4 regions of the Xenophilus sp. genome follow, and region 4 is predicted to be linked to each of the others. Evidence: predicted binding sites of a transcription regulator. Region 4 holds the regulator's gene; each other region holds the start of a gene.

Region 1 (3,201 bases), on a different contig from region 4:
CGCTGCGCCCCGAGCCGGCTGCGCCCGGCGCGCAGCGCATGGGCTGGACGCACGTGGCGATGGCGGTCGGCTCCGAGGCGCAGGTCGACGCGCTCACGGCGCGGCTGCGCGAGGCCGGCCACCCGGTGCTCGACGGCCCGCGCCGCACCGGCGACGGCTACTACGAGAGCGTGGTGCTCGATCCCGACGGCAACCGCATCGAGATCACGGCATGAGCCCACGCCCGGCCGTTCCGAAGGGGGCTCGCACCGCGGTGCGAAGCACGGAGGTTGCCCGATGAGCCAATTGAGCGACACCCTGCACGACGTCTTCGCCAGCCTGGGGCCGGTGCGCATCGCGCGCATGTTCGGCGGCTACGGCGTCTACCACGACGACCTGATGTTCGCGCTGGTGGTGCGCGAGGTGCTCTACCTGAAGACCGACGCGCAGACGCTGCCGCACTTCGAGGCGCTGGCGCTGCCGGCCTTCAGCTTCGAGCGCCAGGGCAGGAAGATGACGACCTCCTACCGCCAGGCGCCCGAGACGGTGTTCGAGGACCGGCAGGCGGCCGCGCTGTGGGCACGGCGCGCGGTCGAGGCGGCGCTGCGCACGGCCAATGCGCCCATGCCAATGCGCAAGACGAAGAAGAAGCCCGGCCGCTGAAGGTCAGAACAGGCTGCCCTGCCCGTCCTCCCGCGGCGGGCGGAAGGCCGAGAGGTCCATCACGATGCGCTCGCGGTTGAAGCCGATGCGCCGCGTGGCCTTGGCGAAGCGCTGCCCGATCAGCTCGGCCCAGGTGCCGGTGCCTTTCATGCGGGTGCTCCAGTCGGCGTCGTAGTCCTTGCCGCCGCGCATCTCGCGGATGCGCGCCATGATGCGCGCCGCGCGCTGCGGGTGGTGCACGTCGAGCCACTCGCGGAACAGCGGCGCCACCTCCCACGGCAGGCGGATCACCGTGTAGAAGGCGCTGCGCGCGCCGGCGTCCCAGGCGGCCTCGAGCACCTGTTCCATGTCCTCCGTGACGAAGGGAATCTGCGGCGCCACGCTCACGCCCACCGGCACGCCCGCCTCGGCCAGCGTGCGGATGGTGCGCAGCCGACGGTGCGGCGCGGCGGCGCGCGGCTCCAGCGTGCGTGCGACCTCGCCGTCGAGCGTGGTCACGGTCACGTAGACGGCCGCCAGGTGCTGCGCGGCCATGGGCGCGATCAGGTCCAGGTCGCGCTCCACGGCGCTGGACTTGGTGACCAGCGCGAAGGGATGCCGCGCCTGCTGCAGCACCTCGATCACCGAGCGCGTGAGGCGCAGCTCGCGCTCGATGGGCTGGTAGCAGTCGGTGGCGGTGCCGATGGCGATCTCGGCCGGTTGGTAGCGCGGGCGTGCCAGTTCCTGGCGCAGCACCTGGGCGATGTTGCGCTTGGCGATCAGCTTGGTCTCGAAATCGAGGCCCGGCGAGAGGTTGAGGTAGCTGTGCGTGGGCCGGGCGAAGCAGTAGATGCAGCCGTGCTCGCAGCCGCGGTACGGGTTGAGCGAGCGCTCGAAGGGGATGTCGGGCGAGTCGTTGCCGCCGAGCACGGACTTCGCGTCCTCGAAGCGCACCTCGGTGGCCACGGCGTCCGGGGCGGCGGTGACGAAGTCCTCTTCCTCGAGCGTGCCCCAGCCGTCGTCGAAGCTGCCCCGCGCCTCCTTCTCGAAGCGGTGCGCCAGCCGCGAGGCCGCGCCGCGGCCCTTGATGGCATGCAGGGGAATGTGGGCGTCGGCCATGGAAATACTGTACATAAATACAGTTTTCATCGCTCATCGACATTTCAACGGCGGCGCTCCTTTCGATCAATTTCTTTGTTGACAGAAATTTCGGAAACCATACACTGAGCGCCATGGAACTGACCGAACTGCAACGCAAGTTCGTCCTGCACTGGGGCGAGATGGGCTCGATGTGGGGCGTCAACCGCACCGTCTCGCAGATCCACGCCCTGCTCTTCGTGCACGGCAAGCCCATGCACGCCGAGGCGCTGTCGGAAACGCTGAACGTCGCCCGCTCCAACGTGAGCAACAGCCTCAAGGAACTGCAGGCCTGGAACCTGGTGCGCGTGACGCACGTGCTGGGCGACCGGCGCGACTACTTCGAGACCAGCGTCGACGTGTGGGAGCTGTTCCGCACCGTGGTGCGCGAGCGCAAGGAGCGCGAGTTCGACCCCACCACCCGCCTGCTGCGCGAGATCGTCGCCAGCCCCGACTTCGCCCGCGAGCCGGCCGATGCGCAGGACCGCATCCGCGCGACGATGGAACTGATGGACAAGCTCGGCGCCTGGGCCGACGAGATGCTGCGCCTGTCGCCCGGCACGCTGGACAAGGTGCTCAGCCTCGGCGCCAGCGTGCAGCGCTTCGTGCGCGGCGACGCGGCGGCCAGGGCGCCCCGGCCCGGCGGCCCGGACGGCGACGACGAGGCCGACCGCCATGCCAGCCTGCCCATGCTCTGAGATCGCTTTCCGGTCTCTTTTTTTGCACCTTTATTTCTGTTTTGACTGAAATATCGAAAGTGACGATCATGCAGACCAGCCCCGCCTATCCGCTCACCCTCTACTACGACGGCAGCTGCCGCCTGTGCAGCGGCGAGATCCGCCACCTCCAGGCGCGCGACCGCGCCGGCCGGCTCGCCTTCGTGGACTGCTCGCCGGCGGACTTCACCGGCGGCCCCGCCCCGCGCGCCGCGCTGATGGAGGCCATCCACGCGGTCGACGCGGCAGGCCGCGTCTACGTCGGCGTCGACACCTTCCGCGCCGCCTACGCCGCCGCCGGCCTGCCGCTGGTGAGCGGCCTGCTCGGCCTGCCGCTCGTCTCGCAGGCCGCGCGGCGCGCCTACCCGGTGCTGGTGCGCCACAGGTACCGCCTGCCGGGCTGGCTGATCGGCCCGCTGTTCGAGCGTGCGGCGCGCCGTGCCGCGCGCCGCAGCGCAGGCTGCCGGGAGGGCATCTGCACCGTCCCCGGCGGCGCACGGGGGGGCCGCTGATGCGCGTCCTGCTCGCCGGTGCCAGCGGCTTCGTCGGCCGCGCCGTGGCGCACGCACTCGCCGGCGCGGGGCACGCGGTCGTCGCCCGCAGCCGCCGCAGCGCGCCCGCGCTGGACTTCATCCACGCCACGCTGCCGCAGGACTGGCTGCCCCACCTCGCCGGCATCGACGCCGTGGTCAACGCGGTCGGCGTGCTGCGCGATTCGCCGCGCGCG
Region 2 (3,201 bases), on a different contig from region 4:
GGCGGGCGCGGCCTGGGAGCCGTTGTCCCGCGCGGGGGCGGCGCCCGGCGGCTCGTCCACCGGCTTGACCGTGGCGCCCGGCTGCACGTGCTGGCCGCCCGCCAGCACCACCCGGTCGCCGGCCTTCAGGCCTTCGCTGATCAGCCAGCGGGTGCCCACCGAGCGGGCGATCGCCACCGGCTGCTCCACCATCTTGTTGTCGGCCGTGACCACGCGCACCATCGGGTTGCCGCGCCGGTCGCGCAGCACGGCCGACTGCGGCACCACGATGCCCTGCGGCGTGCTGCCCTCGTCCACCACGGCGCGCACGAACATGCCCGGCAGCAGCAGGCCCTCGGGGTTGGGGAAGCGCGCACGCAGCGTCACCGAGCCGCTGCTCGGGTCCACCGTCACCTCGGTCAGCTGCACGCGGCCCTCGTGCGCATAGCGGCTGCCGTCCTCCAGCATCAGCACCACGCGCTGGGCCGCGTCGCCGCGGTCGAGCCGGCCGGCCGCCAGCGCCTGGCGCAGGCGCAGGACCTCGGTGCTGGACTGCGCGATGTCCACGTAGATCGGATCGAGCTGCGAGATCGTCAAGAGCGGCGTGGCCTGCGCCGCCGACACCAGCGCGCCGGGCGTCACCGCGCTGCGGCTGGTGCGCCCGGCGATGGGGGCCGTCACCTTCGTGTACTGCAGGTTGATGCGGGCGGTGTTCAGCGCCGCCTCCTGCACCTTCACGGCGGCCCTGGCCTGCTCGTAGGCGGCCTGGGCGTTGTCGTTCTCCTGCTGGCTCACCGCCTTCTGCGGCAGCAGTGCCTTGTAGCGCTCGGCCAAGGCGCGGGTGGAGGCGACCGTGGCCTTCGCGTTGGCCAGCGCGCCCTCGGCGCGCTGCACCTCGGCCTGGAAGGGCGTGGGGTCGATCTCGTAGAGCACCTGGCCGGCCTTGACCGTGCTGCCCTCGGTGAAGGGGCGGCTGCGGATGATGCCCCCCACCTGGGGCCGGACCTCGGCCACCATGAAGGCAGCGGTGCGCCCGGGCAGCTCGGCATGCAGCGGCACGGTCTGCGGCTGGACGGCGCGCACCATCACCTCGGGCAGCGCAGGAGGGGCGGACTGGGGCTTGTCCTTGCAGGCGCCCAGCAGGGCGAGGGCGCAGACCGTCACGGCCAGGCCCGGCAGATGGAAGAAGCTCAAGGTGGGTGTTCCTTCGAGGAGGTCGGTTCGCAGGAGCCGGATAGGCGTGCGAAAGTTGCAAGCGTAAAGGGCTTGCGTAAACGGCAGGCAAAGTTTGGTTGCAATTTCGGATCAAATGTCCGGGCGGGACACTCCGGCGTGTTGCCCAAGGCGTCGATAACTGTATATAAATACAGTTCTTCGATGCCCGCACTTCCATCTTCCTCCCCGTTCCCTCAGGCACTCGCCGCCTGCGCCGACCTCTGGCGGGGCGACGAGCTGGGCGCCGCCGACGGCCCGGCCCGGCCCACCGGCCATGCCGCGCTCGACGCGCAACTGCCCGGCGGCGGCTGGCCGGTGGGCGCGCTCACCGAACTGCTGCAACCCGCGCCCGACGCACCCCTGTGGCCGCTGCTGCTGCCGGCCCTGGCCGCGGCGGTGGCCGAGCGGGAGGCGCCGGTGGTGCTGGTCGGCCCGCCGCACGAGCCCTTCGGCCCGGCCCTGGCCGGTGCCGGCCTGCCGGTGCAGGCGCTGCTGTGGGTGCGCGCCGGGACGGCGGCCGAACGGCTCTGGGCCTGCGAGCAGGCGCTGCGCTGCGCCGGCGCCGCCGCCGTCCTGGCGTGGCTGCCCCAGGCGCGGGCGGCCGAACTGCGCCGCCTGCAGCTGGCCGCTGCGCGGCACGCGGCGCTGCTGTTCGTGCTGCGGCCCGAGGCGGACAGGGAGGGCGCCTCGCCGGCGCGGTTGCGGCTGCGCGTGGCGCCGTCGGAGGGCCGACCCGATCAACTGGACGTGCAGGTGCTCAAGCGGCGCGGCCCGCCGATGGCCGCGCCGCTGGCGCTGCCCGCGCGCAGCGCGCACATGGCGGCGCTGCTGGCCGCCGCCAGCCGGCGCCGGCGGATGGCCGTTCCCGATGCCGCATCCGCCGGTGGCGGTGCCACCGTGCTGCGGCTCGATCCGCGCCGGCCGCGCCGCACCGACTTTCAGGAGGCAGGCCATGCACTGGCTGGCGCTGTGGTGGCCGCCTGAGCCGCCGGAGCCGCAGGCGCCGGCCATGCCCGCGCCCGAGGCCCTGGGCTGGTGGGCGCTGCGCTTCACCCCGCACGTCGCCTGGCTGGACGAAGCGCTGCTGCTCGAGGTGGCGGCCTGCGAGCGCCTGTGGGGCGGCCGGCAGGCGCTGATGCGCCAGATGGCCGCCGAGAACCCGGCACCCGTGCCCGTGCGGCGGGTGCAGGGCGCCACCAGCCTGGTCGCGCTGGCGCGGCTGCGCCTGTATGCCGCCGGCCAGCGTCCGCCGCAGCAACTGCCGGCCGCACTGCCGCTGTGGACGCTGACGGCCGCCCGGCCGCACCTGGACGTGCTGGCCCGCATGGGCTGCCACACCTGGGGGCAGGCCGCGGCCCTGCCGCGCGGCGGGCTGGCGCGGCGCTTCGGCCCCGGACTGCGCGAGGCGCTGGACATCGCCTGGGGCCTGCGGCCCGAGCGGCATGCCTGGCTCACCCTGCCCGAGACCTTCAGCCAGCGCATCGAGCTGCCCGCCCTGGCCACCCGCGCGCCGGAACTGCTGTGGGCCGCCCAGCGCCTGCTGGCCGGCCTGCGCCTGTGGCTGCAGGCGCGCCAGCGCGGCGTGCTGGCCTTCGCGCTGGAGTGGACGCTGGACCTCAAGCGCCTGAACGGCGTCGACCTGCCGCGCCAGCAGCAACTGGTGGTGCGCACCGCCGAGCCGACGCAGGACATGGCCCACCTGCGCCGCCTGCTGGCCGAGCGGCTGGCCCTCACGCAGTTGGCCGCGCCCACCGGCTGGCTGCGCCTGCACGTGCTGGAGACGGCGCCCTGGGCCGGCGCGGCGCGCAGTTTCCTGCCCGAGGACAACCGCCCCGGCGAGCCGCTGCACCAGCTGGTGGAAAAGCTCAGCGCCCGCCTGGGCCCGCAGCGGGTGCTGCGCGCCCGCCCGCAGGCCGACCACCGCCCCGAGCGCATGCAGGCCTGGGTGCCGGCCGTGCAGGCGCAGCCGGCGGCTGCGCCTGCGCAGGAGGGCCCCGGCACCGGCCT
Region 3 (3,201 bases), on a different contig from region 4:
TGCTGATGTAGCGGTTGAGGAATTCGCGGAAGGGCCGCTCGCCGATGAAGCAGATGCCGGTCGAGTCCTTCTTGGCCGCCACCGGCAGGCCGATCTCGGCGGCGATGCGGCGCACCTCCGTCTTGTGCAGCTCGCCCACCGGAAACAGCGCCTTCGACAGCTGCGCCTGGTTCAGGCGGTGCAGGAAGTAGCTCTGGTCCTTGGCCGGGTCGAGGCCCTTGAGCAGCTCATAGCGCACGCGGGCGCCATCCCGCGCGGCCGCGCGGGATGTTCCTTCCTGCCCAAAGGGCTCGCCCGTGTCCGCTGCCACGCAGCGGACACGGGCGTAATGCCCTGTGGCGATCTTCTCGGCGCCCAGGCGCATCGCGTGGTCGAGGAAGGCCTTGAACTTGATCTCGGCGTTGCACAGCACGTCCGGGTTGGGCGTGCGCCCGGCCTGGTACTCGCGCAGGAACTCGGCGAAGACGCGGTCCTTGTAGTCGGCCGCGAAGTTCACGTGCTCGATCTCGATGCCCAGCACGTCCGCCACACTGGCGGCGTCGACGAAGTCGATGTTCGACGAGCAGTACTCGCTGTCGTCGTCATCCTCCCAGTTCTTCATGAAGATGCCGACGACCTCGTGCCCCTGCTGTTTCAGCAGGTGCGCGGTGACGGCGGAATCCACGCCGCCCGAGAGGCCGACGACGATGCGGTGACGGGTCATGGGGCCGGATTGTCCCAGCCCGCCGCCGCCTTCGCCGGTGCCGCTACTTCAACCAGCCGCGCTTACGGAAATAGAGCATCGGGCCGACCGCGCTGGCGATCATCAGCGCCAGCACGTAGGGGTAGCCCAGGCTCCATTCCAGCTCGGGCATGAACTTGAAGTTCATGCCATAGATGCTGGCGATCAGCGTCGGCGGCAGCAACGCCACGCTGGCCACCGAGAAGATCTTGATGATCTTGTTCTGGTTGATGTTGATGAAGCCGACCGTGGCGTCCATCAGGAAGTTGATCTTGTCGAACAGGAAGGCCGTGTGGTTGTCCAGCGATTCGATGTCGCGCAGGATCTGGCGCGCGTCCTCGAACTGCTCGGCGTCGAGCATGCGCTGGCGCATCATGAAGCTCACGGCGCGGCGCGTGTCCATCATGTTGCGGCGGATGCGCCCGTTCAGGTCCTCCTGGTGCGCGATCAGGCCCAGCACCTCGCCGGCGGTCTCGTCGCTCACGTTGCCCTTGAGCACGCGGTTGCCGGCCTTCTCCAGCTCGTCGTAGATGCCTTCCAGCGTGTCGGCCGAATACTCCGCGTCCGCATCGAACAGCGCCAGCAGCACGTCCTTGGCGTTGTCGATCAGCCCCGGCGCGCGCCGCGCGCGCATGCGCAGCAGGCGGAACACGGGCACGTCCTCGTCGTGGATGGAGAACAGCACGCCGCGGCTCTTCAGCTCGGCGTTGTGCTGGTTCAGGATGAAGGCCACGCGCACGCTGCGCGGCTCGTCGGCATCGGAGATCAGGAAGTCGCTGCGCACGTGCAGGTCGCCGTTGTCTTCCTCGTAGAAGCGGGCCGACTCCTCGATGTCCTCGTCGGTCACGTCCTCCGGGATCGACAGGCCGTAGTACTGCTTGACCCAGCGCTTCTCGTCGAGCGAGGGCGATTCGAGGTCCACCCAGATGGGCTGGAAACGCGAGAGTTCCTCCAGCGACTCGATCTCTTCCTGGACGAGCCGGCCGTTGGCGAGCGTGAAGATGTTGAGCATGGCGTGCTCCCCTGGTGTGTTCGGACGGTGAGGGCAAAAGAAGGGGAAGAAGACGGGGCGCGCTCGCACGCCCTTGTTCCCATGGACCGGCCCTGCACCGCACCCAGCGCGCGGGAGACTAGAGGGGGGACGCCGAACGCTGCCGAGACGGGTCGCTATCCAAGGCGATTTCTCCTGTGTGGCAACGGGGCGCGATTATGGCACCGCAACATGATGCGGCGCGCTCGCGCGCGGCGCGGCATCTGGATGGACGTCCAGTACATTCGGGGCATGTCCGCCCTGGCTTCCGACACCCCGACCGCCCCCGGCATCGCCGCCGCCGAGGCGCGGCTGGCCGAGGCCCTGGCCGGGCTCAACGACGCGCAGCGGGCGGCGGTGGAGCACGGCCTCGCCGCGGACGACGGCGCCGGCGCGCCGCCGCTGCTGATCATCGCCGGCGCCGGCTCGGGCAAGACCAGCACCCTGGCGCACCGCGTCGCGCACCTGATCGCCCGCGGGGCTGACCCGCAGCGCATCCTGCTGATCACCTTCTCGCGCCGCGCGGCGCAGGAGATGTCGCGCCGCGCCGGCCAGGTCGCTGCGCGCGTGCTGGGCCTGCGCGCCGACGCCCTGCCGCAGCTGCCCTGGGCCGGCACCTTCCACGGCATCGGCGCGCGGCTGCTGCGCGAGTACGCGCCGCAGATCGGCCTGGACCCCCAGTTCACCATCCACGACCGCGGCGACGCCGAGGACCTGATGGGCTGGGTGCGCAGCCGCCTGGGCCTGGCGGCGCGGGAAGGCCAGAAGCGCTTCCCGCTCAAGAGCACCTGCCTCTCGATCTACTCGCGCACCGTCAACACCTGCATGCCGCTGCCCGAGGTGCTGCGCCAGCACTTCCCCTGGTGCGCCGAATGGCACGACGAGCTGGAGCGCCTCTTCGGCGCCTACGTCGAGGCCAAGGCGCAGCAGAACGTGCTCGACTACGACGACCTGCTGCTGGCCTGGGCCGAGATGATGGGCGAGAGCGCGCTGGCCGCGCACGTCGGCGCGCGCTTCGACCACGTGCTGGTCGACGAGTACCAGGACACCAACCGCCTGCAGGCGCGCATCCTCCTGCGCTTGAAGCCCGACGGCCGCGGCGTAACGGCGGTGGGCGACGACGCGCAGTCGATCTATTCGTTCCGCGGCGCGACGGTGCGCAACATCCTGGACTTTCCCGGCCAGTTCGCGCAAGCGGCGCGCGTGGTCACGCTGGCGCGCAACTACCGCTCGACGCAGCCCATCCTCGACGCGGCCAACGCGGTGATGGCCCATGCCGGCGAAGGCCACGCCAAGCGGCTGTGGACCGAGCGGCCTTCGCTCGGCGCGCCGCAGCTCGTGCTGGTGGCGGACGAGGCCGCGCAGGCCGCCTGGGTGGCCGACCGCGTGCTCGCCTGCCGCGAGAACGGCCTCAGGCTCAAGCAGCAGGCCGTGCTGTTCCGCACCAGCA
Region 4 (3,201 bases):
CACCGACAGCACGTCCGCGTTCTCGAACAGCGCCTCGCGGCTGGGTGCGATCTGGAAGCCGTCGGAGCGGGCGCGTTCGCAGCTCGCCTCGCGGCCCCAGACGATGACCTGCATGCCGAAGGCCTGCCCGTAGCGCGCCACCAGCTGGCCGATGCGCCCGTAGCCCCAGACGCCCAGCGTCTTGCCCTTGAGCACCATGCCCAGCCCGAAGTTGGGCGGCATGGAGGCCGACTTCAGCCCCGACTGCTGCCACGCCCCGTGCTTGAGGTTGCTGATGTACTGCGGCAGGCGGCGCATGGCCGCCATGATCAGCGCCCAGGTCAGCTCGGCCGGGGCCTGCGGCGAGCCGGAGCCCTCGGCCACCGCCACGCCGAACTCGGTGCAGGCGTTGACGTCGATGTGCGCGCCGGCGCGGCCGGTCTGCGAGATCAGTCGCAGGCGGGGCAGCTTTTCCACCAGTTGGCGCGTGATCTGCGTGCGCTCGCGGACCAGCACGATCACGTCGGCGTCCTTCAGGCGCACCGAGAGCTGGCCGATCCCCTTGACCGTGTTGGTGTAGACCTTGGCTGCGTAGGCGTCGAGCTTGGAGGCGCATCGCAGCTTGCGCACCGCGTCCTGGTAGTCGTCAAGGATCACAATGTTCATGGGTTTCCATTGTGCCTTGCGCATGCCCGCGCATCGGGGCCGCCGGGGCTCCAGAGTGCCCTTGGAAGGGCGTGGTGCCGGCGCGCCGCCTTAGTGCGGGCGCCCCAGCTGCCGGCGTCAGTGCGTGAGCGGCGACCCGGCTGCCTCCAGCGCGGCCAGCCGCTCCAGCTCGGCGCAGACCTCGTCCATGCGGCCGGAGATGACCACGCCGCCTGCGGCCGGGCGGCCTTGCTGGCCGCGTTCGACCAGCCGGGTGATCTTGAGCGGCCTGGCCGGCCGGATGGCCTGCTGCGCCGCGGCGCTGCCGTGCAGGCCGCAGGCCGGCCGCACGGCCACGTAGCGCAGCGCGTGGCGGCGGCGGTGCCGGCTCTCCATCCAGCGGCCGGCGATGGACTGGAAGGGCACGAACAGGTCGGCCAGGGTGAGCAATGCGATTCCCATGTGAACTCCTGAGGGAAGGTTGAACACAGGCAGGATTCGTCGGTGGAAGGCCGCGCCAGGGTGATGGCCTGCAAGAGCAGCCATACGCCCGCCACCTGGCACGGCCCGGAATCGGTGCGGGTGCTACATCAGCATCGTGTTGCGGATCAGGCCGACGGCCAGGCCCTCGATCTCGAAGGGCTCGCCGGGCTGCACCACGATGGTGGGGTAGTCGGGGTTCTCGGCGTGCAGCTCGATTGCGTCGCGGGTGCGCTTGAGCCGCTTGACCGTGACTTCCTCGCCCAGGCGCGCCACGATGATCTGGCCGTTGCGCGCCTCCCTGGTGGCCTGCACGGCGAGCAGGTCGCCGTCCATGATGCCGGCGTCGCGCATCGACATGCCGCGCACCTTGAGCAGGTAGTCGGGCTTGTGCTGGAACAGGGTGTTCTCGACGTAGTAGGTCTGGTCGACGTGCTCCTGCGCCAGGATGGGCGAGCCGGCCGCGACGCGGCCGATGAGCGGCAGCGCGAGCTGGGCGATGCCGGGCAGGGCGAGCGACATCTGGCTCGTGCGCGACTCGCCCAGGGCGCGCAGCGCATCGCCCTTCAGGCGGATGCCGCGCGAGGTGCCGCTGACCAGCTCGATGACGCCCTTGCGTGCCAGTGCCTGCAGGTGCTCCTCGGCCGCGTTGGCGGACTTGAAGCCCAGTTCGGCGGCGATCTCGGCGCGCGTGGGCGGCGCGCCGGTGCGCGCCATGACACTGCGGATCAGGTCCAGGATCTGCTGTTGCCGGGCGGTAAGCTTGACGGCGAAGGGCGAGGCGGGCAGGTTGAGCATCGGACGACTCCTTGCAAGAACGCGGATGACCGGGGCAGGCCGGACACTGATTGCGCATCCAGTAACTGTATTTTTAACCAGTTTCTCATGATTGACAAGTGCATCGCATCACCGCCGGGGTCGGCGAAGGTCGTCGTGCTGGGCACTGGCGGCACCATCGCCGGCCGGGCCGCCGTGCAGGGCGACAACCTCGGCTACCGCGCCGGCGAGGTCGGCGTGGACGAGCTGCTGGCCGGCATCGAGGTGCCGGGCGTGGCCCTGCAGGCCGAGCAGGTGGCCAACATCGACAGCAAGGACATGGATGCCGGGGTCTGGCGCGCGCTGGCGCTGCGCTGCGCGCACTGGCTCGCGCAGGACGTGGCCGGCATCGTCGTCACGCATGGCACCGACACGCTGGAGGAGACGGCCTTCTTCCTGCACAGCGTGCTGGCGCCGCGGCGGCCGCTGGTGCTGGCCTGCGCGATGCGCCCGGCGACTTCGCTTGCGCCCGACGGGCCGCAGAACCTGCGCGATGCGATCGGCGTCGCGGCCACTCCAGGGGCGGCGGGCGTGCTCGCGGTGTGCGCGGGGACGATCCACGGCGCTCAGGCGGTGCAGAAGGTGCACCCCTACCGGCTCGACGCCTTCTCCTCCGGCGACCTCGGGCCGCTGGGCGTGATCGAGGAAGGCCGCGTGACGCTGGCGCAGGGCTGGCCGGCATCGCCGCCGGCGGCGCCGGCGCTCCTGCAGCGCATCGCCGAGCAGGCGCCGTGGCCGCGCGTGGAGATCGTGCTCAGTCACGCCGGCGCCGGCGGACGGCTGGTGGATGCGCTGCTGCGTGAACGCGCGCAGGACCCTGCCGTCGGCGTGCAGGGCCTCGTGCTGGCCGGCACCGGCAACGCGACGCTGCACCGGGACCTCGAATCGGCGGCGCAGCGGGCGCAGGCGGCGGGCGTGACCGTGGTGCGCACGACGCGCTGCCCCTTCGGCCGCGTGCTGGCGTCGGGCGCAGAGGCATTGCCGGAGGCGGTCGATCTGCCGCCGGTGAAGGCGCGCATCGCGCTGATGCTCTCGCTGATGCAGGCCGGCTGAGCCGGCCCGATGCGGCAAAAGAAAAGCCACTGCCCCGCGGGGGAGTGGCTTCGTCTTCGCGCCGCCGGCTGCAGGCCGGTGGGAAGGGGGCAGGCTCAGCCGCCCAGTGCCTCGAAGGCGCGGCGGGTGATCTCGTCGACCGAGCCCACGCCGCTGATGGCGCGGTACTGGGGCGCGCCGGCCGGGTCTTGTGCCGCCCACTGCCGGTAGTAATCGACCAGTGGGCGC

The links. The regulator LexA, encoded in region 4, represses DNA repair genes until DNA is damaged. The targets are predictions, from matches to a motif close to ACTGTATNNNNATACAGT.
Region 1: ACIY1X_RS05985 (PA0069 family radical SAM protein) is a predicted target of LexA. The motif match lies at 1,747-1,764, and genes of this name have one in related genera.
Region 2: imuA (translesion DNA synthesis-associated protein ImuA) is a predicted target of LexA. The motif match lies at 1,333-1,350, and genes of this name have one in related genera.
Region 3: ACIY1X_RS19600 (ATP-dependent helicase) is a predicted target of LexA. The motif match lies at 1,975-1,992, and genes of this name have one in related genera.

The regions. Positions count from the first base shown of each region.
Region 1 is NZ_JBIQNC010000021.1:14,956-18,156, forward strand. Features, by position in the region: gene ACIY1X_RS05975 (VOC family protein) at 1-215, shown strand, start outside; gene ACIY1X_RS05980 (TfoX/Sxy family protein) at 277-642, shown strand; gene ACIY1X_RS05985 (PA0069 family radical SAM protein) at 646-1,740, opposite strand; gene ACIY1X_RS05990 (GbsR/MarR family transcriptional regulator) at 1,854-2,456, shown strand; gene ACIY1X_RS05995 (thiol-disulfide oxidoreductase DCC family protein) at 2,525-2,986, shown strand; partial or broken gene ACIY1X_RS06000 (NAD-dependent epimerase/dehydratase family protein) at 2,986-3,201, shown strand, end outside.
Region 2 is NZ_JBIQNC010000053.1:5,828-9,028, reverse strand. Features, by position in the region: gene ACIY1X_RS10565 (efflux RND transporter periplasmic adaptor subunit) at 1-1,173, opposite strand, end outside; gene imuA (translesion DNA synthesis-associated protein ImuA) at 1,357-2,178, shown strand; gene ACIY1X_RS10555 (DNA polymerase Y family protein) at 2,147-3,201, shown strand, end outside.
Region 3 is NZ_JBIQNC010000157.1:2,056-5,256, reverse strand. Features, by position in the region: gene mnmA (tRNA 2-thiouridine(34) synthase MnmA) at 1-703, opposite strand, end outside; gene corA (magnesium/cobalt transporter CorA) at 747-1,733, opposite strand; gene ACIY1X_RS19600 (ATP-dependent helicase) at 2,004-3,201, shown strand, end outside.
Region 4 is NZ_JBIQNC010000124.1:6,340-9,540, reverse strand. Features, by position in the region: gene ACIY1X_RS17455 (D-2-hydroxyacid dehydrogenase family protein) at 1-645, opposite strand, end outside; gene ACIY1X_RS17450 (hypothetical protein) at 763-1,086, opposite strand; gene lexA (transcriptional repressor LexA) at 1,210-1,902, opposite strand; gene ACIY1X_RS17440 (asparaginase) at 1,990-2,973, shown strand; gene adk (adenylate kinase) at 3,069-3,201, opposite strand, start outside.